One region of the Brevibacterium sp. CSND-B09 genome, then DNA from elsewhere that is predicted to be linked to it. Evidence: riboswitches for the same ligand, from Rfam matches in the RefSeq annotation. Region 1 holds a riboswitch; each other region holds the start of a gene.
The links. Region 1 has a riboswitch for thiamine pyrophosphate ahead of ACU4IU_RS13710 (hydroxyethylthiazole kinase). Riboswitches for the same ligand answer to the same signal wherever they lie in the genome.

Region 1 (7,286 bases):
GACCCGCGTCCACGGATTCACCGTCACCGAGGTGGCCCCGACCTCCGATGGGACCGTGACCCCCGAAGCCCTCACGGCGGCGATCCACCCGAACACCGTGCTCGTGAGCGTGGGATATGCGAACAATGAGATCGGCACCGTTGCCGACATTCCGACCCTGGCCGGAATCGCCCATGAGGCCGGTGCTCTCTTCCATACTGACGCCGTGCAGGCGGCCGGGTGGCTGCCGCTGACCGGATTGGGCGTCGATGCGCTCAGCCTGGCCGGGCACAAGGTCGGGGCGCCGAAGGGCATCGGTGTGGCCGCGATCCGCGCCCGCGTCCCCGTCGAACCACTCATCCACGGCGGCGGTCAGGAGTCGGGCCGACGATCGGGCACGGAGAACGTGGCTTTGGCCGTTGCGTTCGCCACGGCACTCGAACTCGCCGAGGCGGATCGGCATGAGGCCGCCGATCGTGTCCGAGCCATCCGCGATGAGTTCATCTCCACAGTGCTCAGCCATGTCCCCGGGTCGTTTCTGACGGGCGCGGCGGGCACGGCCGGCCCTGACGGCCGGGCGACTCGGACTCCGAATCATGCGTCGTTCTGCTTCTCGAACACCTCCGGCGAGGCAGTGCTGCTCGAGCTCGAACGCCTCGGGGTGACGGCCTCGAGCGGTTCCGCCTGTGCGGTCGGCTCCGATGAGCCCTCCCATGTGCTCACGGCCTTAGGGGTCGCGCCCGAGGCCGCGCAGACGAGTGTGCGCTTCACCTTCCCGTCCTCGATCACCCCCGACCAGGGACGAGCGGCCGCCCGAGCCGTCATCAGCGCTGCCGAGAGCCTCGCCTCGTCCTTTGCATGAACGGCGTCTCACACCCGAGTTGATTTTGATCACCTTCACGCTCACCAGGTGGGATAGCCCTATCTTTCTCTGTATTTTGGGGCGAGACTGAAAGAGAGGCATTCGTATCAGGATGTGAGGGGGCCGCCATGGATCTTTTGATTCTGTTCATGATCGCAGTGATGTTTGCGACCGTTGTGTTCTTCATCGGTCGGTTCGCCTGCCCGAAGCACGACCGAGTGCCCCTCATCGAGGTCGATCACGTGCTTCTGTGGACGACTCTGCGCCGCGGTTGGCATGCTCTCGGATCGTTCGGTCCGCTCACTCACTACCCGGATGACCCTTATGGAGCCTCCCGCGCCTGAGGCGGGAACGCTTCCGCCCGCCGACCGAGGTGGCCGACTCAAGGTCAGGGCCAACTCGGCGAGGGGGATCCGATGCTCCCTGGAATCAGACGGTGACTTCCTGGGGCAGGAACACGGAGACGTCCCAGTTCTGCATGGCGTGCGCCGAGGCCCAGAAGTGGAGTTCGAAGACGCAGGCCTGCTCGAAGGCGGCGCGCATGCGGGCGGCTTCCTCGCTCGGGGCCTTAGCGAGTTCCTGTTCGAGGATCTGCACGGCGTGGCGGGTCGATTCGTCGAAGTCTGGTGAATCGTAGGTCTGCACCCAGGTGCGGTAGGGGTGGTCGTCGGCCATCTGCCCGGCCCGGTCGACAAGCACCTTGCCCATATGCGCGTACACCCAGAAGCAGGGCAGGACTGAGGCGACGCCTTCGCCGTAGGAACGGCTGGCGGCCGTGGCGACGAGGAAGGACACGTAACCCAGCGTCGTCGGGGAGGCCTTGAAACGGGAGCCTTCCGCGGTGAGTTCTTCCAGCGCCGAGGCGAGTCGGGCGTCGGAGAGCAGCTCTCCGTGCATCTCCTCTTCGACGGTGATCGCCTCGGCCGCGGATCCGGCCCAGAACCGGGATTCGTCACGGTCGACGGTCTTCGCGGCCAGGAACGACATGGCCTTGGCGTATCCGTTCAGGTAGAGGCTGTCCTGCGAGATGTAGTTGACGAAGGCCTTCGGATCGAGGCTGCCGTCGGCGAGCTGGGCGAGGAACGGCAGCTCTTCGATCTGCTTGACGATGGGGCGGACACGGTCCCACAGCTGGGTGGTCAATGGGCCGGCGGTAAAGGTGACGGTCATGGGAACTCCTTTGTGCTCGAGTGACGTGGTGGATCGAGTGAGTTGGCGGTTCGCGTGAGGTGGTGGTCAGGCGGGATGGATACGTCAGGCGGGTCGACCGCGGACGATGTCGACCTGGTGGTCGACGGGTCCGTGGGCGCCCTCCGGATTCAGGCTCAGCTGCCAGTCCGCAGCCGAGGTGAGAGCGCGAGCAAGATAATCGAGGGCATTGCCGACGGCCTCGCCGAGGATGTCCGACCCGATCTCTGTGCGTTCGCGGCCGAGGACAGCCACCTCGGCGGTGATCGCGGCTGACAGAGTGCACCCGGTTCCGTGCGTGTTCATCGTCGTCACGCGGGGGTGGGTGAACTCGCGGACCTGGCCATCGGCGGTGGCGAGGATGTCGATGACCTCGTCCTCGCTGCCGTGCCCGCCCTTGAGCAGGACAGCTCCGGGCACGCGTTCGAGCAGGCGCCGAGCCTGGTCACGCATGGCTTCAGTCGTCTGCGCTTCGGGTTCGTCGTCGGAGATCAGCAGGGCCGCCTCGGGGAGGTTGGGGGTGATGAGGTCGGCGACCGGCAACAGGTGGGTGCGCACGGCCTCGACGGCATCGGTCTCGAGGAGGCGGTGGCCGGAGGTCGCGATCATCACCGGGTCGACGGTATAGAAGCCGAGCCGGCCTTCGGCGGCGCGATCGACGACGAGTTCGACGAGGTCACGGCTGCCGAGCATCCCCGATTTCGTCGCATCGACGGGCAGGTCGCCGAGCACGGAGTCGAATTGATCGGCGACGAAATCGACGTCGATCGGATAGACGCGGGACACACCGTGCGTGTTCTGCGCGACCAGGGCGGTGATGACGGTCGTGCCCATGGTCTTCCGCGCGGTGAAGGTCTTGAGGTCGGCATGGATTCCGGCACCGCCAGAGGGATCGGTGCCGGCGATCGACAGGGTGATCGGCGGGCGGGTTGTCACTGTGCACTCCCGGCGTATGCGTCGAGCAGCTCCTCTGCTGCCGTCTTCGGATCGTCGGCCATGCAGATCGCCGAGACCACGCAGATCCCGATCAGCCCACGTCCCTGCAGGTCAGGGGCACGATCGGCGTTGATACCGCCGATCGCGACCGCGGGGATGCCCGCTTCTGCCACCAGTTCCCCGAGACGGTCCGGGCCAATGCCGTCGGGGGCGTCTGCTTTCGTAGAGGTGTCAAAGACCGGTCCGATGCCGACGAGGTCGACGACTCCGGAGTCTCGGGCGGCGACGAATTCGTCGCTGTTCGCGGCCGAGAGACCGATGAGCGGTTCCGCACCCAGGGCGGCGCGCACCTCGGCGACGGTGGTGTCAGTTTGGCCGACGTGGATGTGCACGTTCTCGCCTTCGTCGATGAGGCGGCGGGCCACCTCGACGCGGTCGTTGAGGACGACGGGGACCGTGCGGTCGGTGTCGCGGGTGGCGGCGTCGACGGCGGCGATGACTTGGCGGGTGAGCGAGTAGAAGCCTGCATCGTCGATGTCTTTGTCGCGGACCTGGACGATGCCCACTCCCCCGGCGACGGCGGCCTGCACAGTCTCGGCGACGCTGCGGCCGGCGGCCTCGCACTGCGCGGAGTCGGTGACGAGGTAGAGGCGCGTGTCGATTCCGGCGAAGCGGTCGGTCGCGCCGTCTCGGTCGTTCACGGTCGCGCCGTCGTCAGCCGGGTTGTCAGCGATGTGGGCGGATCCGGCGGTCATGCCTGGACGCCTTCGCCGGCGGTTTCATTCGCAGAAGTGAGCGTGTCGAGGCCGATTCTCGCCTGTGCGAGTCGGTCACCATCGACGGTGTGGAGCGCGTCGAGGAAGTTCACCGAGTAGCTGCCCGGACCCTTCGCACCGCCGGCGGCGAGTTCCCCGGCGACCGCGAAGTGGGCGTGGGCGGCGACGACGGCTTCGAACTTCGCCGAGGCGGCCCCACCGTTCGCGGACTGCTCAGTGGCGTTGACGGCTGAGACGTCGGCGTCGGGGTCGGCGAGTCCGGCTCGGACGGCGGCCAGGTAGGCGACGGTAACGGCACCGAGTGAGCAGCCGGTGCCGATGACGAGCGGCATGAACTCATGTCCGCCGGAGATGCGGGCGACGTGGTCAGTGCCGTCGATGTGGGCGACGACGGCATCGGTTGGTCCGGAGACGGCGACGACGGCACCGGTTTCTCTGGCCAGTTTCGCGGCGGCGGGAAGGACGGCGTCGACTTCGTCGGTGGAGTCAACTCCACGACCGCCGAGTCCGACTCCGGCGAGTGCCGCGATCTCGGAGGCGTTGCCGCGGATGGCGGTCGGGTGATCGGCGGCGGCGCGGCGGATACGGGAGGTGCGGAAGTCGACGGCGCCGACGCTCACGGGGTCGAGGACCCAGGGTTTTCCGGCGGTGTTGGCGACGTCGATGGCGGCATCGGCGGCGAGCAGCTGGTGGTTCGAGGCGGTTCCGAAGTTGACGAGGATTCCGCTGGCGATCCCGGCGAACTGACCGGCGTCTGCTTCGTGGTCGAGCATTGCCGGGGAGGCGCCGATGGCCAGGAGCACGTTGGCGCTGAACTGCTGCACGACGGTGTTCGTGATGCACTGGATGAGTGGATTGCTTGCGCGCAGTCGCGCATTCGCAGAACGCAGGTCGAAGTCAACCATGACGATCCCTTCGCTAGTATGGCCCAGATCAGGTTCGATGGGTGTTCTCTCAGCCTCGGTGTCCTCCGCGCGCAACTCTTTGGTGCGCACGGATCCTCATGAGGCACCCCATGTCATTGGCTCCGACTGTATCAGCCCGGTCGGACACGGGCGACTCCATACTCTGCTTGGATGCTCAGCACCGACCGCTCGACTCAACGTCGCTGTATCAAGCTATGCATTGCGCGCTCGACGCTATGGCGAGCGGTCGGCAGAGAGAGCTTCACGCCCCGCTACCCGCGCCCGACGTACCTCTGACCGCGGCGGCTGAGCGCGTCGATGACGACGGCGGTGAGCAGGACGAGTGCGGTGATGATCTGCTGCGCATCGGAGTTGAAGCCGATGAGGTAGAGACCGTTGTTGATCGCACCGACGACCAGAGCACCGAGCACGGCTGCCCAGGCGGTTCCGCGTCCGCCGAACAGCGAGGTGCCGCCGATGACAGCTGCAGCGATCGCATTGAGCAGGTCCTGCGTGCTCACCAGCGTCGATCCCGCATTTGTCGTCACACCGGTCTTGATGAAGCCGAACAATGCGGCCAGCACTCCGGCTGCCATGAACACGCTGATGCGCACCCAGGTCACGCGGATGCCGGCACGCCGTGCAGCTTCGACCTTGCCGCCGACGGCGTAGATGGAACGACCGTAGCGGGTCTTGCGCAGCACGAGGTCGATGATGATCGCAATGACGATCATGAGGAAGAAAGGCATCGCCAGACCGAAGTCCTGATTGACGAGGATGAGGAACCCGAACACGATCGCGGCCAGCAGCACGATCCGCACGATCACAGAGGTCCAGCTCGGAGCGCTGAGACCCTCCCGGTGGCGGCGCAGCTTCGAATAGATGATGCCGCCGCCGAAGCCGATGATCGCGACGGCGCCGAAGATATAGGCCCAGATCGCAGGAAAGTAGAAGCTGGCGAAGTCGAAGGCGAAGGTGTCCGACATCGACAGGTTCTTCTGCGTGCCCAATGTCGTCAGAGTCAGACCGGTGAACGCGAGCAGACCGGCCAAGGTGACGACGAACGCCGGGATGCCGACGACGGCGAAGAACCAACCTTGAATCGCGCCGACGACCAGGCCGAGCAGCAGCATGATGACCAGCGCTAAGGCCGGCGGCACACCTTGCCTTACCACCAAGACACCGAGCAGCGAGGCGGCCAAACCGCCCAATTGCGCCAGAGACAGATCGATCTCGCCGAGGAGCAGGATGAGGTTGATGCCGAGAGCCAGGATCGCGAGGAACGCGACCTGAGTGGAGAGGTTGACTAGGTTGGCCGGAGAGATGAAGTTCGAGTCGGCCGACTGGAATACGATGACGATGACGATGAGTGCGAGGATGACCGGGAACGACCCCAGCTGCCCCTCTTTGACCCGGCGGACGAAGGTGCCGATCACGCCTTCGGAGGAGATCCGCTCATCGGTGATGAAGGAATTGCGGGTCATCGACGCTCACCCCTCCGTGCGGCGCGTTTGGTCACGACATTGTCGCTGGCTCCGGTGATCGCGGCGACCAGCACATCGGTGCGCTCGTCACCGGGGAAATCACCGGCGTCCTTGCCCAGCCGCAGCACGTGCACCCGGTCGCACACCGCCTGCACATCGGCCATATTGTGGCTGACGAGCAGCACGCCGAGGTCGCGTTCTTTGAGCCGTTCGATGAGGTTGAGCACTTCGGCCGTCTGGGCGACGCCGAGTGCCGCCGTCGGTTCATCGAGCATGACCAAGGATGGTTCGCCGAGGAGGGACCGGGCGATCGCGACCGTCTGACGTTGACCGCCGGACAGGGCCGCGATCGGTACGCGCACGCTCGGGATCTTTGCCGAGAGGCTGCGCAGCAGCTCCCAGGATTTGGCTTCCATCGTCACTTCGTCGAGGACGCCGCCGCGGGTCTTCTCATGTCCGAGGAACAGGTTGGCCACCACGTCGAGGTTCTCGCACAGGGACAGATCCTGGAACACTGTGGCCACTCCGGCTTTCTGTGCATCCTTCGGGGAGGAGAATCTCTGCGCCGTCCCGTTCATGATGAGTTCGCCGTCATCGGCGGCGTGGACTCCGGCGATGACCTTGATCAGGGTCGATTTGCCGGCGCCGTTGTCGCCGACGAGGCCGACGACTTCGCCGCGACCGACGCTGAGATGGATGTCGGTCAGGGCTTGGACTGCACCGAACCGTTTGTTGATTCCGCGCAGTTCGAGCACCGGCTCGCTGTCGCTGCCCGGCGTCCGCGTCGCCTCAGTTGCCGGGTCGGGTGTCTCTGATGTCATCTGTTCCTACTTGTCGCAGTCGTTGACCCCGGCAGCCGGCGACCGGTGGCGGTCGCCGGCTCGAGGTCGGTCACGTCAGATTGTGAACGCGGACGCGCTCACTTCACGCCGGCATCGGCACAGAGCTTCTCCACCTTGCCTGTGCAGATGTCCTCGGCCTTGATCTGGTCACCAACGATATCTTTGATGGTGTCGGTGGTGACGACCTTGGCTTCGACGAAGTCCGTGGGGGTGTCCTTGTAGGTCGTGCCCGCGTCGACGTCCTCGCCTGCGGCCAGGGCCAGGGCGGCTTTGGCGGCGAACTCGGCCTGCGGTGGGATCGACTTGTAGATCGT
Region 2 (7,286 bases), 2.0 Mb from region 1:
GCCGTCGCTGTTCCCGACGATGGTCCGCGCCGGTGCACTGGCGATCGCGTTCAACGTCTCGATCTCGCTGTTCGGCGGCACGACGTCGTTCGTCATGACCTCGCTCATCAACGCCACCGGATTCCTCATGTGGCCGGCGATCTACCTCATGGCCGCTGGAGTCATCGGGCTCGTCACGATCCACTTCGTGCCTGAGAGCAATCGTCGTCCGCTGTGGGGTTCGACTCCGTCGGCGGCGTCGAAGGAAGAGGCGAAGGACCTCGCCCAGGAGCTCAACGAGGAGGCCGACCTGGTCTGAGCCGGCGCGTTTCAGAGCCGATGGTCTCTCCGGATCAGCTCTGGGCGGGGCCGGTCATCCCTTGCACAGGCAGAACGGGTGACCGGCCGGGTCGAGGAACACTCGGAACGTCTCTCCCGGCTGCTCGGGGGCTTTGCCTGCGCCGATCTCGAGCACGGCTTTCTCGGCGACGTCGAGGTCGTCGACCATGACGTCGAGGTGCATCTGCTGCGGGTGGGCCTGACCGGGCCAACTGGGTGCGTGGTAGTCCTCGACCTGTTGGATGCAGATCGGCGGCCAGGAGTTGGAGACGACTTCCGCCCAGGTTCCGTCTTCTTCGACGGTGACCGACCAGTCCAGGAGTTTGCCGTAGAACTCTGCGAGTTCACGGGCGTCGGGGGCGTCGAGCACGACAACGGGCTGCTTTGCGATAGCCATGTCCTGAGTCTACGCCGCCGCACTGACACAGCGAAGGGCTGGACACCAGGGCGTAGGATTGTTGAGCAGATCCGCCGATGTTTCCGCGTACTCTCGGCCGCACCGGCTCCACACGATGAAGGTTCGCGATGAGTTCTCATGCCCTGCCCGTCTGCGGCACTCCGACGGTGTACATCATCCACGACAATCCGGAATGGATCGCACCATTCACGGATGCGTTCGACCGCCTCGGCGTCGCCCATGTCGAATGGCTCCTTCCCGACGCATCGATCGATCTCGACGCCGAGCCTCCACAGGGGATCTTCTGGTCGCGGCTGTCGGCGTCGGCGCACACCCGGACCGATCCGCATGTGAAGGAGTACGGGCGTGCGGTCCTCGACTGGCTCGCGGCCGCTGGGCGCCGGGTCGTCAACGGTCGCGATGTCTACGAGCTCGAGGTGAGCAAGGTCCGTCAGCATCGCGAGCTGGCCGGCCGAGGGTTCGATGTGCCGCGCACCGCGGCCGCGTTCGGACCGCGGGCGCTCGTCGGGGCCGCGGCCGGCTTCACTCCCCCATTCATCACGAAACACAATCAGGGCGGCAAGGGCCTCGGTGTGCGTCGCTTCGACTCCCACGCCGAGCTCGAGGCGGTCGCCGATGAGTTCGCGCCCGGTGGAGCGAATGCGCCGATCGACGGCATCACCCTCATCCAGGAGTATGTGCAGCCTGCCCAGCCGTTCATCACCCGTGCCGAATTCATCGGCGGACGCTTCCACTATGCGGTGCGCGTCGACGTCTCAGGTGGGTCGTTCGAGCTGTGCCCGGCCGATGCCTGCACGATTCCGGGTGCCGGGGCTGATCCCGACGTTGAGGCGATCCCCCAATTCGCCCGCCGTGAGGAGATCACGGCCGGAACACCGCTCATCGCTCGGCTCGAGACGCTCTTGGCCGACCTCGGCATCGAGATCGCCGGCGTCGAGTTCATCGAGACCGCCGAAGGCCGTCAGGTCGTCTACGACATCAACACGAACACGAACTACAACCCGTCCGTCGAGTCCGCCGAACAGTCGGCAGGTCGTCAGCCTGCCGCGGACCGTATCGCCGATTTCATCGCCGGCACCCTCGCCGAGGCGGCCCCACCGTCCGTGCCGCTCGCCGGGTCCGCAGCCCGGTGAGGTCCCGGGACACGGTCCTACGACACCTGCTGGCTGAGCTCCGCGCAGTCCGGCCGGGACAACGTGCGCTCATTGCCCTCGATGGGGTCGATGGGGCCGGGAAGACGATGCTCGCCCGCGAACTCGTGAATTTGGCCAAGACCGCTGCGGACGTTCCTGGTCATGATTCCGACCGCCGGGTCACCGCCATCAGCATCGACGGGTTCCACCACCCTCGGTCGATCCGCTACGCCCAAGGCAAGGGGCCAGACACGTTCTATCGCCGTTCCTATGACTACGGAGCATTCGTCGAGTCCGTCGTCGAACCATTTCGACGAGGCGGCTCGATCGTTCCAGCTGTGTGGGACGTCGACGAAGATCGGCCGCTTGCGCCGGAACCTCGGAGCCTGCCGAGCGACTGCGTCCTCCTGGTCGAGGGAATCTTCCTCCACCGTCCCGAGCTGGTGGATCTCTGGGATGCGAGTGTGTGGGTCGATGTTCCGTTTGAAGTCTCGGTCCCACGGGGAAACGACCGGTTTGCCGGAGCCTTCGATGCCGATCCCGAGGCCACATCGAATCGTCGCTACGTCGGTGGTCAACGTCTCTACTTCGCCGAGGCCGCTCCTTGGGAACACGCCACATGGGTGCTCGACAATCGCAATCTGGAACGGCCGACCCTGATCCGCCGGTCCGGGCCCGACCGGCCCTGATCTGCCAGCCCTGGCCCGTTCGCTCTGACAGCACACCTTATCCCGATGATAGTGTCGAAGTGCTGCAGGGGAGCGCCGAAAGGACCGGCGCTGAGAGTGCGCATGCAGACCCTTTGAACCTGATCCGGTGAGCACCGGCGGAGGGAGTGGACAAGCAATGACCACCACAGATTTCGACACATCGATCACCGTGGACGCCGACGGAGCGGTATCAGCACTGGTGAGTTCGACCAGCTGGCAGTGGACGGAAGCCGTCGAACACCGGTTCGTCCGGGAGCTCTTCGCCGGCAGCATCGACGACGCAGTGATGCGCGACTATCTGGTGCAGGACTATCAGTTCTTCGAGTCGTTTCTGTCGATGCTCGGCGCGTGCGTGGCCCACGCCGATGAACTCGAGGCGAAGCTGCGGTTCGCCCGACAGCTGGGAATGCTCGTCGCCGATGAGGACACCTATTTCGTCGACTCCTTCGCCGAATTGGGAGTCGATACAGCCGATTATCTCCACCCGGAGCTGACCGCCCCGACGGTTGGGTTCCGCGATCTCATGGACTCGTCAGTCGCTTCGGCGTCGTATCCGCAGCTGCTCGTCGTCCTCGTTGTCGCCGAATGGCTCTATCTCGACTGGGCCGAGTCCCGGAAGGACATGCCGCCGCGACATATTCACCGAGGCTGGATCGATCTCCACCGAGGCGAGGCCTTTCACGGGTGGGTGCAGTTCCTCGTCGACGAACTCGAACGCGTCTTCCCCTCCGGCGACGCCGAAGCCGCCGAGTCCCTGACCCGCGTGTGGCGGCACGCCGTCGATCTCGAATGCGCTTTCTTCGACAACGTGTACGACAACTGAGCCGCCAGGGAACGCACACCGCAGCCGTCCATCTCACTGACCTAGACTGGCCACATGAGCACAGGTGTTGATGCAGTCGTCATCGGATCCGGCCCGAACGGCATGGCCGCCGCCGTCACCATGGCCCGTGCCGGGCTGAGCGTCGAAGTTTACGAGGCTCAGCCGACGATCGGCGGCGGCGCCCGCACTCTCGACCTCGGTCTGGCCCCCGGCGTCACTCATGACATCTGCTCGGCCGTCCACCCACTGGCCATCGCCAGCCCCTTCTTCGTCGACTTCGACCTGCGTGCCCGCGGCCTCGAGTTCACCACCCCCGAGATCTCCTACGCCCAGCCCCTCGACGGCAAACCCGCTGCGCTGGCCTTCCACGATCTCGAAAGGACGGTCGACCACCTCGGCGCGGCAGGACCGGAATGGCGGCGTTTCTTCGCTCCGCTGCTCGACCGGGTCGATGACGCGATCTGGCTCTCCCTCGGTGACAAACGTTCTGTGCCGGAGACCCTGCGCGATCTTCCCGGCATCGCGAACGTCGTGAAGTTCGGCCTGCGGCTCCTGTCCCAGGCCAGTCCCGCGTGGAACATTCCGCTCTCCCACGAATCCTCCCAGGCCCTGTTCACCGGCGTCGCCGCGCACGCAATCGGTGGGCTGCCGGCGATGGGCACCGCGGCCACGGCCACGATGCTCTCTACCGTCGCCCACGCGGGCGGCTGGCCCTCCCCCATCGGCGGATCGCAGTCGATCATCGACTACCTCGTCGCCGACCTCGAAGCCCACGGCGGAACCGTGCACACGGATGCGCGCATCGACCATGTATCGGACATGCCCGCTGCCCGCGCCTACCTGCTCGACACCTCGGCGCTGAACGCCGCGCAGATCTTCTCCGGCCTCATCCCGAGCCACGTCGACAAAGCCCTGCGCAGCTTCAAACACGGCAACGCTGCTGCCAAGGTCGACTTCGTCCTCGACGGCCCGGTCCCCTGGTCCGATCCCGCGGTCGGACGCGCCGGCACTATCCACATCGGCGGATCCCGGGCGCAGATGGCCGCCGCCGAGGCACAGGTGATGTCCGGTCGCATGCCCGCCGATCCCGTGTGTCTCGTCTCGGATCCGACCGTCTTCGACCCATCCCGCGAGGTGAACGGCCTGCGACCGCTGTGGACGTATGCGCACGTGCCCTTCGACTGCCCGCTCGACCCGACCGAGTACATCACCCGCCAGCTCGAACGCTTCGCTCCCGGCTTCCGCGATCGGATCGTCGCGCACAACGCGATCCCCGCCTCCGAGATGGCCGGCCACAACCAGAACTACATCGGCGGGGACATCGCCACCGGCATCGTCTCCTTCTACCGGATGATGGCCCGCCCGCGCACCAGCTGGGACAACTACAGCCTCGGCGTCCCCGGTGCCTACCTGTGCTCGGCAGCGACCCCGCCGGCACCGGGCGTGCACGGGATGAACGGCTGGTTCGCCGCGCGCCGGGCTCTCAAAACCCGATTCGGCATCGACGAGGCACCCAGCCTGTCACCGGGCGACTGACCTAGGACCCTTCCGGTCGAGCACCGGGCCTGCGCACGAGCCCGCTCGAGACCGCGACTCCACCGACGACGACGGCTGCCCCGATGATCTGTCCGAGACCGAACCTTTCCCCGAGCACCATTGTCGAGAGAGCGAGCGCGAGTACCGGCTGAACAAGCAGCAGGCTCGCCGTGACTTCGGCAGGCAGCCGACCGCTTCCGTGATGGATGAGCAGCCACGCCGCGACTTGTCCGACGAGCGCGAGTGCGATGAGCAGGATCCACGAACGCCCGCTGATATCCAAGACCGAAAGTCCCCGTGAGAAGAGGGTGATGAGCGTCGACGTGGCCGCGGCCGCCGCCGTCGCCCACGTCAGCGGCTGGAGCGCGAGATCCGACTGCGTCCGTGTGGCTCTGCGGCTGAGGAAGAGGTACGTTCCGTATCCGATTCCGGCGAGTAGCCCGAGAAGAACCCCGCCGAGGCGGCCCTGCCCTGCCGCCGATGCGCTCGGCCCGATGCCGAGTTCGCTGAGGCCCACACCGCTGACGAGGACGATCCCGATGATCATGATCGGCAGCGCAATCAGGAATCTCCGTTCCATGCGCTCGCGATCGATGATGAGAGCGAGCAGCGGCAGGACAATGACCTGGACGTTGATGAGCACCGTCGCGACGCCCGCTCCGACGAGGAAGATCGATGCGGTCCACGCGCTGTAGTCGATGCCGAGCGCAATGCCCGCCGCAAGCGACCACAGCCAACCACTCGGGCTCAGGCTCTCCTGTCGCTGTCTTTCGGCGAGCGCAAGTGGAATGAGGGGCACAACGGCGATGGCGCAGCGAAGCACCGCGGTGGTCGCCGCGTCGACATCGGCAAGCTTGACGATGATAGCGGACGCAGACAGGCACAGCGCTCCGGCGAGCACCGAGGAGATGGCTGCGGGGGTTGGTGTCTGACTCATACTTCGACGCTATGGCCACTTGACCATTCAGCACTAGTTCTTATTCCAACCTAGTATTGATAAGTACTGCTTACCGAAAGTGGGGACGAAACGATGAGACTCGAATGGTCGCGGCTGCGGATCCTCGACGCCGTGGCGAGAACCGGATCGGTCAATCAGGCCGCCGCGCTGCTCCACCTCACCGGGCCCGCCGTCTCCCAGCAGCTGCGCCGAATTGAACGAGAAGCCGGAACGCACGTGGTCGTGGCCGATGGGCGCGGCCTTCGCCTCACTGATGCCGGCCGCACTCTTGCTGACTACGCCCGGCAGGTCACCGAGCTCATGCAGCGCGCCGAGAACGATCTCCAACACGACGAGGTCACGGGGACTGTCAAGATCGGTGCGATCGCCTCGAGCATCCGCGACCTGCTCGCCCCGCGCCTCGCTCAGTTAGGCAGCCTTCATCCGGACATGACCGTGTCGATCGAAGACGGCGAGACCGATGACCACCTGAAGCGCCTGGCCGCGGGGCACCTCGACATCGTCATCGCCGAATCGTGGACGAACGCCCCGCTGAGCTTGCCGGCAGGGATCGTCTCGACCGACCTGACGAGGCAGACCGCCTATGTGGCCGCGCCGAGCGGTCACTGGACGGCCTCGGTGACGGACGTTGACATCACGGATCTTGCCGCCGAAGTCTGGTCGACCTGCGCACGCGATTCCCGCGACCACGAAGCCCTCGTCCAGGCGGGTCGCACCCGCGGAATCGAACTCGACGTCCGGCATTTCGTCGCCGATCCCCTCACTCAGCTCAGCCTCGTCGTCGGCGGCCTCGCTCTCGCGTGTCTGGCGTATTCGACTCCACCGGCCGATACCGACGAGGTCGTCTTCCGCAGGCTCATCCCAGGAACAGAGCGCACAATTCTGCTGCTCACCGACGACCGCGTCGCACCTCGTGCCGTCGAGACTGTCCGAGGCGCGCTACTCGCCGACTGACCGAACTCTCGGGTCGCGCCGAGGTCAGTCCCGCACCCACCGATCAGCGTCGCTGTCATAGTGCCATTCGGCCACCTCGGTAACGGCCTCGATGACGTTGTTCAGCCAGTGCGTAGTATCCGGATGCCAGCCCGCCACGAGACTCGCGGTCCGATCGTCCGTGTTACCTGCCGTGGGGATGGTCTCCGATTCCTCGCAGAGGCGGCCCTCCGCCACGTCGATGACCGCACCGGCCGTGCGCAGGTAGCCGGCCAGACCGACGTGGACACCGTCGAATTCCTCGGCCACCCGTGACCAGTCGGGGATGACCCAGCGGCCCTTGCGCCCGGTGGTCTCGGACCAGACATAGCGGCGCTGGGCGGTGACGTCGAGCGGGTAGCGGCGGCACAGATCGGCCCAATCCTCGGGTGTCCGGATCTCGGCGATGCGAGCGTCC
Region 3 (7,286 bases), 2.3 Mb from region 1:
GGCCGCCGTCATCGACGGGATCATCGACCTGGGGATCGGGATCAACTACCCGGCCGCGCCGCTGCCGCCGATGCGCGGGCTGAGTTGGGAAGCTGTGGCCGAGGAAGACTTCGGCATCGTCGTCCCCGCGGGGACGTCCCGGCCGAGCGATGACGATCTGGCCGAGGCCGACTGGATCCTACCGCCGGCCGAGGAGCTCTTCGGCCGCGCGATGCGGTTGGCCACCTCGGCGCTGGGAATCAATGCGAAGGAGACCCATATCGTCACGGACACCGCGGTCGCGCTGGCGCTCGCCGGAACCGGGCTCGGCCTGACCCTGGCGACGCCGATCATGATGTCGTTGGGTGGGTCCGACGTCGACCTCCACCCCGTCGTCGAGGCGGGCGGACGCGAGATCATCGTGCTGACTTCCCCGGACCCCAGCGATCCGGTCCGGGCGGTCGCTAAGGTGGTCACCGAAGTCTTCGCCTGAGATTCCGACCTAGGATGAGGACATGAGCTTCGACCATCAGTGGAATAAGGTACGCAGGGCCAACCCCGACCATTCGGCGAACTACGCGCAGCGGTGGCGAGATCTTGCGGCCGCCGGGCATGACATCGGCGGTGAGGCCAGGTTCGTCAACGCCATGGCTCCGCGGGGATCGCGCATCCTCGATGCCGGCTGCGGAACCGGCCGGGCCGGCGGACTGCTCATCGACGAAGGGCACACCGTCTTCGGCGTGGATCTCGACGAATTCCTCATCTCCGTCGCCGAGGAGGACTTCCCCAGCGGTGAATGGCACACCGGCGACCTCGCCGACTTCGATTTCGCCGGCGCCGGGATCACCGAGATCGATGTGGCCTTCTGCGCCGGAAACGTCCTGTCCTTCCTCGATCCCGCCTCGCGCCGGCAGACCTTGGGCAATATCAAATCGACGCTCAAACACGGCGGCCGGTTCGTGTCCGGCTTCGGTGCCGGACGCGGGTATGATTTCGACGATTTCATCGAGGACGTCAAGGCCACGGGGATGTTCGTCGACCAGAAGTTCTCCACCTGGGAACTCCGCCCCTTCGAAGCTGACAGCGACTTCCTCGTCCTCATCGCCGAAAGGCTGTGAGCCGGTCGATTCGCAAGGGCGGCAGAATTAGGCTGGGATCGACCCATACTGCTGATCAACTGAAGGAGAATGATCATGATCTTCATCGTCGTGAAATATGACGTGAAACCCCACAGTGTCGAGAAGTTCCCCGAAGCCGTTCGGGCCTTCACCGAGGCGACCCGCGCCGAACCCGGCAATCTCTTCTTCGAATGGTCGAAGAGTCTGGAGAACCCGAACGAGTTCGTTCTCGTCGAGGCATTCACCGATGAAGGCGCAGAACCGCACGTCACCAGCGATCACTTCGCCGCCGGCCTCGAAGCCATGCGCCCGCACCTGGTGTCGACCCCGAAGATCATCTCCCGCAAGATCGACGGTGAAGGCTGGGACGAAATGGGCGAACTGAAGATCGACTGATCGCCTACCAGGCCTTCAACACCGGTCGATCGAGCACATAGACTTCTGCCATGGCGACCAAAGCGCAGAACATCGCATCGATCGAAAAGGCCCTCGGCGAACCATGGGCCGCCACCCGTGCTCGCTTGGAGGCGGCCGGGGGAGCGTCGGCGAGTCACAAAGAGCTCGCCGACGCTCTCTATCCCCAGTTCGACGGCAGAGTCGACAACCACGGCTGGTGGGTCCAGGGCGCCGTCGTCGCCTACGAGCAGGAGATCGGACGCCGAGTCCCCGGCCAGCGCGCCGACGGCACTTTCGACGTCGCCGTCTCCCGCACCATTCCCGGCGATCGTTCCGCACTCATCGAAAAATTCGCGTCCCTCGTCGGCGACACCCTCAACGAGGTAGCCCTCGACGGTGATCCCCGCACCTCGGAGACGGCGAAACGCTCCTTCTGGAGAGCGAACCTCGACGGCGGCATCAAGGTCGAAGCCGCAGCCGAGACGAAGAGCGAAGACAAAACCCTCTTCGTCCTCACCACGTCAAAGCTTCCCAGCCCCGAAGCCCTCGAGGAATGGCGGGCCTTCGGCAAGGACTTCCTCAAGCAGCTCTGAGCTCTGACCGTCCGGCAGTTTTGATCGACCGCCGGTGGAACAGCTCCGACCTCTTGTGAGCACGGCAGCTCCGAGACACCCGATCCGCCTCAGCCGATGATCGGGTTCCAGACTCCGAACATGTGAGCCGCACCGATCGCGACCGCGCAGACAGCCAGACTGAGAAGCACCGCCACGACATCTCGGACCGCGAAACTCGACCGCCTGCGCCACGTGCGGCCCGGACGACCGAATGCCCGTCCCTCCATCGCCATCGCCAGGTTCGTTGCCCGGCGAATCGAGACCACGAGCAGAACGAATACCCCGCTGAAGAGGCTGCCCGTGCGCCGCAGAAGCGAACCGCCCGCGACACCTCTGGCCCGCCTGGCCATCGCCAGCACCTGCCACTCACTGACCAGCAGTCCGAGCAGACGTGAGGCCGCGAGAACCGAGACCACAACCACCTCTGGCAGCCGCAGATGCTGAATGAGCGCATCGGCGAGATCACGCGGATCGATCGTCGACGCGAGCACGATGAGCGGGATCGCCAATGCCAAGGCACGGACGAAGATCGCCGCGGCCGCGGCCAGCGACCCGGTGGTGAACAGAATCGGACCGAAGTCGACGACCACATCCCCAGTCTTCTCCGCCAACAGCGCCGTGCCCCAAGCGGCGAGCAGAGCGCCGGCGGGGAGGAACCACAGCCGCTTGGCCGCGGCCACCAGATCGAGTCCCGTCGCCGGCAGCGCCAGCACTGCCGCGAGCAGCACCACCCCGGCAGAGATGAGATCAATGCTCAGCAGCGCCCCGACCATGAGGATGAGGGCCACTGCGATCTTCGTCAGCGGATTGCACCGAGCCAAAGCGGTGGAACGCACCACGGGGATGAGCTGTCCCGGATCCTGTACGGCGACCTCAGGGGAGGGGCGAGAACGCACATCGAGACTCTCACTCACCGCGATCACCCGCCCTGACACGCGATTCCGACTCGTCGACGACATCGCGATCTGCACTCAGGCAGCCACCGAGCTTGAGGACATCGGCACCTATGGCCTCGAGGAACGCCTGATCGTGGCTGACCGCGACCACCGCGGAACCGTGTACCAAGGCGTCGAGGAACATCTCCACCAACCCCGCCCACGTCAGCGCATCCTGACCGAAGGTCGGCTCATCGACGATGAGCACCCGTGGCCGGGGCGCCAGCATCGTTGCCACCGACAGGCGTCGCTTCTCCCCACCTGAGAGACTCTGCGGATGAGCCTGCGCCAACCCGGTGAGACCGAGTCCCTCAAGAAGCTCATCCACCCGTGCCTGCGACTCGGCGGCAGACCATCCGGCCAGTCGGGGGCCCAGCTCGAGTTCGGTCGCCACGCTCGAGGTGAGGAACTGGTGTGCCGGTTCCTGGAAGACCATGCCGATGCGCGCCGCCAGCTGCTTCGACGGCCAGGCGAATGGCCGGGCCCGTTTGGCTCCGTCCCGCAGGGGCGCCTCGGCGAGGACCTGTCCGGAGAATTCGGGCAGAAGGCCCGCCAGGGTCAGGGCCGTGGTCGATTTGCCTGCCCCGTTCGCACCGACGATTCCGAGTGCCTGACCGGCACGCAGGCTCAGGTCAAGGTCGGTCGCGGCGGGGGTGGCCATGCGCGGTCGAGCAACGCTGAGCCGATGGGTGCGCAGCAGAACCTCGCCGAGGCGGCCCGTCGTCCTATTGATTTCTGCGGTTCCGCCTCGGCGCGGGTCGGGGGAGTGCCGCGGCATCCAGATTCCGCAGTCGACGAGTGTGTCGGTCAGGTCCGGATCGGAGAAGATCTGCGCGGGCGGACCTTGGGCAGCAATGCCTTCGCGGCCGAGCACGATGACCCTATCGACGTGATCGAGCCACAGCTCCACCCGGTGTTCGACGATGAGCATGGTCGCCTGTGTCTCGGCCTGCACGGTGAGCACGGCATCGCGGACCTCGGCGGCCGAGGCGGGATCGATATTGGCCGTCGGTTCGTCGAGGACGATGACCTCCGGGGCCATCGCATGGATCCCGGCCAGAGCCAGCCGCTGCTTCTGCCCACCGGACAGAGCGGCACTCGGATGCTCCGGCGGCAGATCGAGTCCCAGCGCCTGCAGGGACTCGGAGACCTGAGCGTCGATTGTCTCGGACGGGAGTCCGAGGTTCTCCATCCCGAACGCCACATCATCACCGATGCGGGAGAAGATCACCTGAGAATCGGGATCTTGGAGGACCAGCCCGGTGCTGCCTCGGCGGGGATCCGGTTTCTCACCGCCGACGAGGAGTTCACCGGTGGCCTCACCCGATTCCTCGGGCAGGACACCGGCGACGGCGTGGAGGAACGTCGATTTGCCGGCCCCGGAGGCACCGAGCAGCAGCACCTTCTCTCCGGCCGCGATCTGCAGATCGAGCGGACCGACAGCCGGCCGGTCACGGTCGGTGTGCGACCACGAGAAGCCGGCGGCCGTGATCGGCAGCGCCATCAGCGCAGACGGCCGGAGGCGAAGGAGCTCAGAGCACCCGTGGCCGCGATCGCCCGGTAGGCGAACCAGGCGCCGATCCCGGAGATGACGAGGCCGGAGACGATCGCGCAGACTGCGTAGATCGCCTGGAAGCCGAACTGCCATTCGGCGTTGTACATGATGTTCTCGCTCACTGCCATGAACGCAGCCGCCAGCATGCCCGATGCGGCGGTGACCCACAGGGTGAAGCGCTTGTAGCCGAAGGCGGCGAAGACGAGTTCGGCACCGAGGCCCTGCAGCAGACCCGAGAGCAGGACGGTTGCTCCGAAGTGAGAGCCGAGGACGGCTTCGACGATGGCGGCGATGAGTTCGCACAGGAGCGCGGCACCGGGTTTGCGGATGATGGCACCGGCGAGCGGACCGGCCAGCACCCAGAGTCCTGCGATGAGACCGATCGACGGCGGGAATGCCTGGAAGGCGAGTTCGAGGACCTTCCAGCTCAGCGCCAACACCCAGAACACAAGCCCCACGGCAATGCCGAGAACGGCGGTGGTGACATAGTCGACCACCCGCCACTGTTTGGATTTCGGCGCCGCGGTGAAGGCGCGTGAAGAGGTGGGGGTGGTGCTCGGCGTAGTGGTATTCGGCATTGTGCCTCCTCATTTCAAGGAGGGGTGAAGAGTCTCGACTTCCTTCGGCGGTGCTAACCGCATCAGGTTCGAGGGTCTGCAGCTTCTTCTGCACTCTCAGCGCCCCTGACGGCGCTCCCCTGTCGTAGCCACCACTGTACAACAGGGGAGCGGGGCAGCGACCGGGATCCGTGGCGACGCGGAGGCCGGGGGCGGTCATCGAGGATTCACTTCCCGTTCCCATTCCCGTCGATGGGCCTCGAACAACCGGACACTACTGGTCAGTAGGAATGGGCGGGTGAATACGCATCGACTGAAGAGACCGCTCAGTGCCCTGTCCGCCGCCACCCTGCTCGCCGCTCTGGTGGCGGCCCCGGTGCCTGTGCGTGCCGAACCATCTCTCGGTTCCGGAGGGTCGACCGCGACCCAGGGCGCGAAGGCCGACTCTGCTCAGACTCCGAGCCCTGACCGGACGGATTCGCCCGCCGAGGCGGACGCGGGGAGCGAGGCGATCACCGATACCGTGTTGCAGGTTGGGGCCGACTCCACGGCGCGCAACCTCTCGTGGATGAGCGAGAGTGCCGGTGGGGGAGAGGTCCGGTGGGCACCGGCTAGTGAGGTCGACGGCGGAAAGCTCCCCGCCGATGCTGACAAGGCTGAGACCACGGACTCGGGCCTTGCCACCGACCTCAAGCGTCACTTCAACCATGCGAGCATGACTAACCTGGAACCCGACACCGAATACGCCTACCAGGTCGGCAGCGAAGAGGACGGGTACACCGAGGTGCAGCAGTTCACCACAGGGTCTGCTGGAGGAGACGACGAATTCCTCGTCTTCGGCGACCCCCAGGTCGGTGCCGGAGGCGGGGATCCCGACGACGCTGCCGGTTGGGACCGGACCCTGTCCTCGGCGGCGGCCACTGCTGACGACCCGAGCTTCTTCTACTCGCTGGGAGACCAGGTCAACTCCGCCGGCAACCAGGAGCAGTACGCGCAGTACCTGGCACCGGAAGCGACCCGCACGATCCCGCAAGCGACGACGATCGGCAACCACGATGTGTCTTCGAAAGCCTACGAGCAGCACTTCAACCGACCCAATGTCAGCCAGGATCACGGCGGTGGCGGCGTCATCACCTCCGGCGGCGACTACTGGTTCATCGAGGACGGGGTCCTGTTCCTCAACATCAACTCGAACAGCCCGGACATGGATGCCCACGCCGAGTTCATCGACGAGGTCGTCGCCGAGCACGGAGACCAGGCACGCTGGACTGTTCTCGGGTTCCACCACTCGATCTATTCGACGGCAACCCATTGGGACGACCTCGACGTCAAACGGCTGCGGAAGGCGATCCCTCCGGTCGCGGCCCGCAATGACATCGACCTCGTCGTCTCCGGCCACGACCACATCTATAACCGCACCTTCCTCATGGACGGCGAAGGCAAGCCTGTTGAGGGCTCCGAAGCGGGAGCCGAGGAAGAGAAGGAAGACGGGCAGACGCTCTACCTCACGCTGACCTCGTCATCAGGGTCGAAGTTCTATGACTACGTTCCCGGCCTCGACTGGGAAGGCAAGAGCGTCCACAACGACGTGCCCGCCTTCACGCGGGTCCGGGTCAGCGACGAGGCGCTGCGGGCGACGACCTATGAGGTGCCGGCAGGTGGGCCACCGGCCGATGGTGAGCGCGCGGAAGCGCAGGCCGCAGCCGAGCAGATCGACGATGTCGAACTCAGGCGCGCCGAGGCGGAAGAACCCGCCCCGGATGACGACGCCGGTGCAGACGCCGGTTCCGGCGCCAGCGCGGGTGCCGACTCCGCGGCAGGTGCTGATGATGCAGGTGCGAATGATGACGCCGACAGTGCAGGAACGAGCGACGACGCGGACGCAGGTGCCGATGATGCCGGAACCAGCGACGACGCTGGTACGCGTGGCACCGCCTCCGACAGTGCCGGCTCCGACGGTGCCGGCTCCGACGGTGCCGGCTCGGGTGGTGTCGGGTCTGACGGTACCGATGACGAGAACGGAACAGACTCGGGGACAGCAGATGCCGGCACTGCCGACTCCGGCTCCGAGGCAGATGCAGCCGAGGCAGATGCGACCGAGGCGAACGCCGCAGGAACGGGCGATGATTCGG
Region 4 (7,286 bases), 2.8 Mb from region 1:
TCGTCCGGGAAAGGCCTGAGCGCCGGTGCCGACCTGAGCAAAGAATCGCCGGCCATCAGTGCCGAAGACGCGATCAAGACTGCCGAGGAGGAAGTCGGGAACGGAATCGTTCATGGCATCGAGCTCGACTGGGACGACAAAGACGAGGCCTGGCAGTACGAGGTGTCCATCCTCGACGGAAACACCGACCATGACGTCGAGATCGACGCGGAGACCGGGAAGATCGCCGAACACGAGCAGGACTCGACCGATGACAAAGAGAAGGCCATCGACCTCAACGATCCGATGGCCTTCGACGACGCTCTCAAACTTGCCCAGAAGAAAGCCGACGGAAAGCTCGTGAGCTGGAAACTCGAATTCGACGACGGCAAGCAGGAGTACCAGTTCGATTTCGAGAAGGGCAGCGGAGACGTGGAAGTCACCGTTGACACCGACTCCAAGAGAGTCAGCGTCGATGACTGACACCGGTCGTCTCACGGTCATCGCCGGACCTATGTTCTCCGGAAAATCCGAAGAGCTTATGCGCAGGGTCCGGCGGGCTACGATTGCCGGAATCGATGTCCTCGTCGTGTCCCACTCGCTCGACACCCGATCGGACATCTCCACGATCACCTCGCACACCGGGGTGAATATCCCCGCAGTGCCGCTCGGAGACGTCGCGTCCCTTGCAGGGGCGGCCCTACAGAAGGACTATGACCTCATCGCCATCGATGAGGCGCAGTTCTTCGGCCCGGAGCTCGTCCCCGCCGTCGAGGACCTCCTCAGCCGTGGACTCGACGTCATCGTCGAAGGACTGTGCGTGACCTTCGACGGGCAGCCGTTCGAACCGCTGCCCAGCTTCATGGCCGTGGCCGAAGACGTCCTCCGACTCACCGCAGTGTGCACAGTCTGTGGGAAGGACGCTGTGTTCCACCAACGCTTGGAGCAGGCAGAGAGCCCGAACGGACCAGACGCAGCACGGACAGTTCAGCCACCCGAGGCGACTCTGGCCGCGACTGAGATCGACGCCAGCCACATCGGTGGCTTGGATACCTATGTCGCTCGCTGTCGGCAGCACTTCACCGGGGCCGAGTAGCTTGACCGGATCTGTCCAACGGTCCTAGCCGTCGATGCTGTCCCAGACCTCTCGCCAGATCCGCGCGAGGTCTGGGATCTGATAGTGGGCGTTGAGGCCGCTCGGCTGCGGAACCACATGCAGCGCCACATCAGCCGGCCACCCGTCGATCAGCGTCGTATCCTGTCGACCGAGCCGAGCTTTCGGCACCTGAAAGCCGGTGCGGAACGCTGTGATCCCGGCGATCGCGACCGCCCGGGGTCGGATATCGGCAAGACGCTCGATGAGGTGAGCCGCACCTTCACGCAGCTCCTGCCGGGAGAGTTCGTCGGCGCGGACAGTGGCTCGCCCCACGAGGTTGGTCAGACCGATTCCACGACTGAGCAGCTGCAGTTCATCCGCAGACTCCAGCCCACACGAGGCATCGACTTGGTGATCGGTGAGACCCGCCTGATGCAGAGATGGCCAGAAACGGTTGCCGGGACGTGCGAACGGCGCATTCACCGCTGCCGTCCACAGCCCCGGGTTGATGCCGACGATGAGCATCTTCAGCCCGGTGGAATCGCTCGGCAGAATATCGTCGATCGCATCCGGATCGTCCGTGGCGAAAGCCGCGAGATCGTCCTTGGTCGGTTTGCGACCGCCCAGAGGGGATGGCCGTCGATTGCTGACGAAGTTGTCCTCACTCACATCTTTCACACTACCGTCGTACCATGAGCCACGATCATGTGACCCCACAGCCCGGAGAGTCCGCACCCTTCCATTTCAACGACCGCTGGATCACCTACGCCGGAATCGAATCGGTGTGGGCGGTTCTGGAACAGGTCGACGAGTGGCCTGGGTGGTGGCCGGGACTGACAGCAGCCGAAAGGGTCGGGGCCGCACAGGCTGACGTTGATGCCGCCGATCTGCCGGTGACCCCAGGCAGCCGAGCCCGCCTTCTGGTCCACGCACCGGTCGGGTGGTCTCTGCGGTTCTCCATCGAAGTCGAGGAGGTCGACGCACCCCATCACATCCGGTTCCGGGCGAGTGGTGATCTGCGCGGCGAAGGCCGATGGACTCTGACGACCTCCGAGGGGGTGACGACAATCGATTCTCTGTGGTGTGTGACGACGAGCAGAACGATCATCAGAGCGATGCGACCGCTGTCCGGACTCATGCATGGGGCAGTGATGAGAGCCGGCGAACGGGGACTGCGATCACGACTGGCCGACCGGCCCGGCTCCTGAGCGAACCGGTACCCAGGTCCTCGAATCTGCCGGTCGCTGGTCCCTCTGGTCTGCCGAGGCCCGAGCGGCGGCCTCCCACGCCTCGATGCCCCCGGCAAGCGAGCGCAGACGTACTCCGGTCGGGACCGATCGGGACAGAATCTGGGCGGCCTCGGCCGATCGGGCCCCGGACTTGCAGTGGAAGACGATATCGACCGGTGCCTCAGCCCGGCCGGAGGCACCGAGCAACGACTCAAGCGCCTGCCACCCGCCGTCTCGGAGGGCGCCGAGCGGCAGATGCATCGAGCCGGGGATGGCCGCCAGCTCACGTTCCCAGTCCTCCCGCACATCGACGACGAACACATCGTCTTCGACGGACAGGAATTCGGCGACGTCGATCTCATCCGCCGCAGGCTCTGCCACGCCGCCGCCGTCGAGGTCCACAGCACAGGCGGCAGCCACCTCGGTGAGGTCGGTGACCGGGGGACGGTCGGGATCGAGGGAGAACCGCAGGGTCGAGTACTCCCCGGTCAGCGCCTCATAGCGCAGCAGCCGACCGATGAATGGGGCACCGATGCCGCAGATGAGCTTGATCGCCTCGGTTGCCATCGCCGAGCCCACGGTTCCGCACAGCACACCGAGGACTCCGCCCTCGGCGCAGTTGGGCACCGAATCGGGTTCCGGGATATCCGGGAACAGATCGCGCAGCATCGGCCCGTGACCGGGAACGAACGTGCTCACCTGACCGGCGAAGCGGAAGATCGTGCCCCACACCAACGGGGTGCCGGTGAGTTCGGCGGCATCATTGGATAAGTACCGAGTGGCGAAGTTGTCCGCCCCGTCAACGACGACATCGTGTTCAGCGAAGAGACCGAGCACATTCTCCGGGCTCAGCCGTTCCGCGATCGTGCGAACCTCGACGTTCGGATCGAGCCGGTGCACGGCATCGGCGGCAGAGGAGACCTTCGGTCGGCCCACATCCGCATTCCGGTGGATGATCTGGCGCTGCAGGTTCGAGGCCTCCACCACGTCATCGTCGATGATCGTGATCGACCCGACTCCTGCGGCCGCGAGATAGTTGAGGACTGGAGCCCCGAGCCCGCCGGCGCCGATGACCAGCACCGAGGCGGCCCGCAGACGCCGTTGTCCCTCGAGTCCGAATCCCGGCAGGCTCAGGTGCCGGGAGTAGCGTTCCAGCTCCGTCCGGGACAGAGACTCCACGGGGTCGACGAGAGGAGGCAGCGACGGAGGAGTGGCGGCAACGGTGGTCATCGTGCTGCGACCATTCCATCGAACGGCGATGATGCCAATGCCAACGGTCGTTTGGGAATCCTCCCGGCTCCGGCCGCCAGATGCCCGGCCTCGACGGCCAAAGCCATCGCCCGGGCCATGGCGTGAGCATCGTGGGCGCGGGTGACCGCCGAGGCCAGCAGCACCGCGGTGCACCCGAGCTCCATCGCCAGAGCGGCATCGGAGGCGGTGCCGACACCGGCGTCGAGGATGACGGGCACCTGTGCACGGGAGACGATGGTCTCGATGTTGTGAGGGTTGAGGATGCCCAGCCCACTGCCGATCGGAGCACCGGCCGGCATCACCACAGCTACACCAGCGTCCTCCAGACGCTTCGCCAGGGCCGGATCGTCGTTCGTGTAGGCGAAGACCGTGAACCCATCGAGGACGAGCTCCTCGGCTGCGGCGAAGAGCTCGATGGGATCCGGCAGCAGGGTGTCCTCATCGGCGATGACCTCGAGCTTCACCCAATTCGTCTCCAGCGCCTCTCGGGCCAGTCGGGCGGTGAGCACGGCGTCTCGGGCCGTATAGCAGCCGGCGGTGTTCGGCAGCACCCGAATACCCAGACGCTGGAGCATGGTGAACACTGAGTCGCGGGACTCGGCGTCGAAACGGCGCATCGCCACAGTGGTCAGCTCGGTTCCCGAAGCCACGAGTGCGTCTTCGAGAATGCTCAGGGAACTCGCCCCTCCCGTGCCCATCACGAGGCGAGACGACATCTCCACATCATCGATCGTCCAGGTCATCTCAACCTCCCTGCACAGCGGTGACGATGTCGACGGTGTGCCCGTCGGCCAGGGTGCAATCGGACCAGGCACCGCGACGGATGACTTCACCGTCGACGGCCAGGGCGATGCCCAGGCGGCCACCGTCGGCTGGTGTCCCATCGGGGTTCAGCTCCCGTCCGGTGACGTCGGCGATGAGGTCGAGCGCCGAGGTGGCACCCGGCAGCTCATGGCGAGCGCCGTTGAGGACGATGGTCGGCGAGTGGTCGTGGTCGGTCATGAGATGCTCCTCATCGGGTAGGCACTGGTGTGGTCTGTGGTGAAGCGGTGTGGGGACACGGACTCGAGCGTCCCGTCAGGAGGCCAGTCGGAGGCGACGCCCAGGGCGAGCTCGGCACCGAGCCTGCCGCCGAACGGGGCCAAGAGGATGCCGTGGCGGAAATACCCGGTGCTCACGATGCAGCCGGGATCGATGCGGCCGATCATCGGCAGGTCGTCCGGAGAACCGGGCCGGGCACGGGTGGTGATATCGGTGATCTCCGCGTCGAGGATGCCCGGGACCAGTCGCTGCCCGTCGGCGAGCAGCCGGTGAATCGCCCCGGCCGGGGTGCCGGAGAGTCCGTCCTCACGCGAACTGGCACCGAGCACGATCTCGCCGTCCGGGCGAGGAACCAGGTAGACGGGGCGACCATTGACCAGCCCGCGGATGGTGCGGCTCAGCAGCGGAGTCGCCTTCGCGGAGGCGCGCAGTCGCAGAACATCACCCCAGACCTCACGCAGAGGCAGCTGCGGGGCACCGACGATCGCGGACACAGCGCTGCCGGCGCAGATGATCACCTGATCGGCCTCCAGTCGACGGCCGTCGCCCAGAGCGACTCCCACAGTCGTATCGCCGTCCTTGATCAGTTTTACCGCCCGCTGCCGAACGAAGCGCGCTGAGTCAGCGGACAGGACAGTCAGCAGTGCGGCAGTGATCCGACGGGGGTCGATCGAGTGATCGCCTGGAATGTGCACGGCCCCGGCCACGGCAGGCGACAACGACGGCTCAATCCGGCGGGCAGCACTGCCCGTGATGAGGTCGGTGGCGAAACCGGATCGCGATTGTGCATCGCGCAGCTCCCGCAGAGCCTGCAGGTCCGCTCGGTCACCGGCGCACACCAATGTTCCGGCATCCGAGAAACCGAGATCGCTGCCGGCAGCGATCGTCACCTCGGCGGAGAACTGAGGATACATCCGCGCGGAGGCCCGCATCAGCGGATACAGGGGAGTCTGCCCCCAGACCACCTCGGCGGCGGGGGCGAGCATCCCTGCGGCAGCATGGCTCGCACCCTGGGCGGGCGCAGGATCGATGATGGTGACTTCGGCACCGAGTCGGCGCAGATACCAGGCCGTGGACAGGCCGATGATCCCGGCGCCGACGACAATGACTCTCACAGCTTCTCCCTCCGGCGGCATGATCCGCATCAGGTCTGACGGTCGGCTCTTACGCCCTCTCAGCCTCGTTGGGAGGCTCCCGCGAACTCCTCTACTCTATGACCATGACCACACAGATGCCACCGCGCACCGCAGCGCGGCAGACGAAGAGAGCCTGGAGAGAGGCCCGACTGGCAGAGGCGAAGCTCTACCTGTGCACCGATGCCCGGACCGTTCAAGGTGACCTCGCCGAGTTCCTCGATGCCGCCTACCGTGGGGGTGTCGACATCATCCAACTGAGGGACAAGAGCCTCGAGGCTCGCGCCGAGATCGCGGCCTTGGAGGTCCTCAAGGATGCTGCCACTCGTCACGACAAGCTCTTCTCCGTCAATGACCGTGCCGACGTCGCGCTCCTCACCGACGCCGACGTCTTCCACGTCGGTCAAGGCGACCTCACCAGTGCTCAGGCCAGGGCTGTGCTCGGACCCGATGTCATCCTCGGCCGCTCGACCCATTCCCTCGAGCAGGCGCTCGCCGCCGAGGCGGACCCGGAGACCGACTATTTCTGTGTCGGGCCGGTCTGGGAGACCCCGACGAAGCCAGGCCGCGCCTCTGTGGGGACGGCGCTGCTGACCGCCACCGCCGCCGAGGCGGCCAAACCGTGGTTCGCGATCGGCGGTATCGCGACCGGGGAGAGGCTGGACGCGATCCGGCAGGCGGGCGCGAGGCGTACCGTCGTCGTCCGTGCGATAGCCTCGGCTGAGGATCCCGCTGCGGCCGCGCGGGAGCTCAAGGAGGAGTTGGAATGACCCAAGCAGCTGACAGAGCATCCGACGGAATCGGTGCTGGCGCTGACCTGTCGATTCTCATCGCCGGGGCGGGGGCGACCGGCGGAGCGTTCGGCACCTATCTGCAGGAGGCCGGACGCGATGTCACTTTCCTGCTCCGGCAGGCACGGGCGGAGACGGTCCGCGCGGAGGGACTGCGCTTCACTGCACCCGGTGATGATCGGACGAATCAGGTCGATGTCATCACCGCTGAGGAACTCACAGCCGCATCACGAACCTTCGACCTCGTCATCGTCGCGGTCAAAGCGGGTGGACTCGACTCGGTCATCGCCGATATCGGACCGGCTGTGGGCGAGCAGACGACGATCATTCCGTTCCTCAACGGCATGGCTCAGATCGAGAAGCTGCAGAGCAGATACCCCGGACAGGTGCTCGGAGGGTTCGTCAAGATCGTCGGCACCATCAGGGACGGAGCCGTCGTCCAGCTCACCGACCTGGCCGTGATGACCATCGGAGATCTCCACGGCGCCGAAGTGCCCACACGCATCTCCGAGGCGCTCGATGTGCCCGGATTCAAACTCCAGACCGTCGATGGAATCATCGACGGGCTGTGGGAGAAATGGATCTTCATCGCCGCGGCAGGAGTCGTCACCTGCCTGTTCCGCGCCCCGGTCGGAGCGATCATGGAAGCCGGCGGCAGATCGCACGTGTATGCCATCATCGATGAACTCGAAGCCGTGGCGGCTGCGGCAGGACACCCGGTGTCGGAAGCCTCCCACGCCATGACTATCAAGATGCTCACCGAGGA

Region 2: another riboswitch for thiamine pyrophosphate. It lies ahead of ACU4IU_RS05245 (TenA family protein); the one in region 1 lies ahead of ACU4IU_RS13710 (hydroxyethylthiazole kinase).
Region 3: another riboswitch for thiamine pyrophosphate. It lies ahead of ACU4IU_RS03680 (ECF transporter S component); the one in region 1 lies ahead of ACU4IU_RS13710 (hydroxyethylthiazole kinase).
Region 4: another riboswitch for thiamine pyrophosphate. It lies ahead of thiO (glycine oxidase ThiO); the one in region 1 lies ahead of ACU4IU_RS13710 (hydroxyethylthiazole kinase).

Annotation. Positions count from the first base shown of each region.
Region 1 is NZ_JBREGI010000001.1:3,063,022-3,070,307, reverse strand. It holds gene ACU4IU_RS13735 (cysteine desulfurase family protein) at 1-841, shown strand, start outside; gene ACU4IU_RS13730 (hypothetical protein) at 970-1,185, shown strand; gene ACU4IU_RS13725 (TenA family protein) at 1,271-2,011, opposite strand; gene thiD (bifunctional hydroxymethylpyrimidine kinase/phosphomethylpyrimidine kinase) at 2,096-2,965, opposite strand; gene thiE (thiamine phosphate synthase) at 2,962-3,720, opposite strand; gene ACU4IU_RS13710 (hydroxyethylthiazole kinase) at 3,717-4,646, opposite strand; TPP riboswitch at 4,634-4,767, opposite strand; gene ACU4IU_RS13705 (sugar ABC transporter permease) at 4,919-6,130, opposite strand; gene ACU4IU_RS13700 (ATP-binding cassette domain-containing protein) at 6,127-6,951, opposite strand; gene ACU4IU_RS13695 (substrate-binding domain-containing protein) at 7,050-7,286, opposite strand, start outside.
Region 2 is NZ_JBREGI010000001.1:1,097,645-1,104,930, forward strand. It holds gene ACU4IU_RS05225 (MFS transporter) at 1-298, shown strand, start outside; gene ACU4IU_RS05230 (VOC family protein) at 353-715, opposite strand; gene ACU4IU_RS05235 (ATP-grasp domain-containing protein) at 844-1,869, shown strand; gene ACU4IU_RS05240 (uridine kinase) at 1,977-2,558, shown strand; TPP riboswitch at 2,615-2,721, shown strand; gene ACU4IU_RS05245 (TenA family protein) at 2,716-3,402, shown strand; gene ACU4IU_RS05250 (phytoene desaturase family protein) at 3,457-4,938, shown strand; gene ACU4IU_RS05255 (DMT family transporter) at 4,940-5,875, opposite strand; gene ACU4IU_RS05260 (LysR family transcriptional regulator) at 5,969-6,850, shown strand; gene ACU4IU_RS05265 (hypothetical protein) at 6,875-7,286, opposite strand, start outside.
Region 3 is NZ_JBREGI010000001.1:745,944-753,229, reverse strand. It holds gene ACU4IU_RS03710 (LysR family transcriptional regulator) at 1-472, shown strand, start outside; gene ACU4IU_RS03705 (class I SAM-dependent methyltransferase) at 495-1,097, shown strand; gene ACU4IU_RS03700 (putative quinol monooxygenase) at 1,173-1,493, shown strand; gene ACU4IU_RS03695 (hypothetical protein) at 1,544-2,086, shown strand; gene ACU4IU_RS03690 (energy-coupling factor transporter transmembrane component T family protein) at 2,176-3,003, opposite strand; gene ACU4IU_RS03685 (ABC transporter ATP-binding protein) at 3,014-4,546, opposite strand; gene ACU4IU_RS03680 (ECF transporter S component) at 4,546-5,175, opposite strand; TPP riboswitch at 5,198-5,306, opposite strand; gene ACU4IU_RS03675 (fibronectin type III domain-containing protein) at 5,453-7,286, shown strand, end outside.
Region 4 is NZ_JBREGI010000001.1:275,784-283,069, reverse strand. It holds gene ACU4IU_RS01480 (PepSY domain-containing protein) at 1-462, shown strand, start outside; gene ACU4IU_RS01475 (thymidine kinase) at 455-1,075, shown strand; gene ACU4IU_RS01470 (mismatch-specific DNA-glycosylase) at 1,100-1,744, opposite strand; gene ACU4IU_RS01465 (SRPBCC family protein) at 1,768-2,283, shown strand; gene moeB (molybdopterin-synthase adenylyltransferase MoeB) at 2,254-3,534, opposite strand; gene ACU4IU_RS01455 (thiazole synthase) at 3,531-4,298, opposite strand; gene thiS (sulfur carrier protein ThiS) at 4,300-4,557, opposite strand; gene thiO (glycine oxidase ThiO) at 4,554-5,711, opposite strand; TPP riboswitch at 5,701-5,804, opposite strand; gene thiE (thiamine phosphate synthase) at 5,816-6,499, shown strand; gene ACU4IU_RS01435 (ketopantoate reductase family protein) at 6,496-7,286, shown strand, end outside.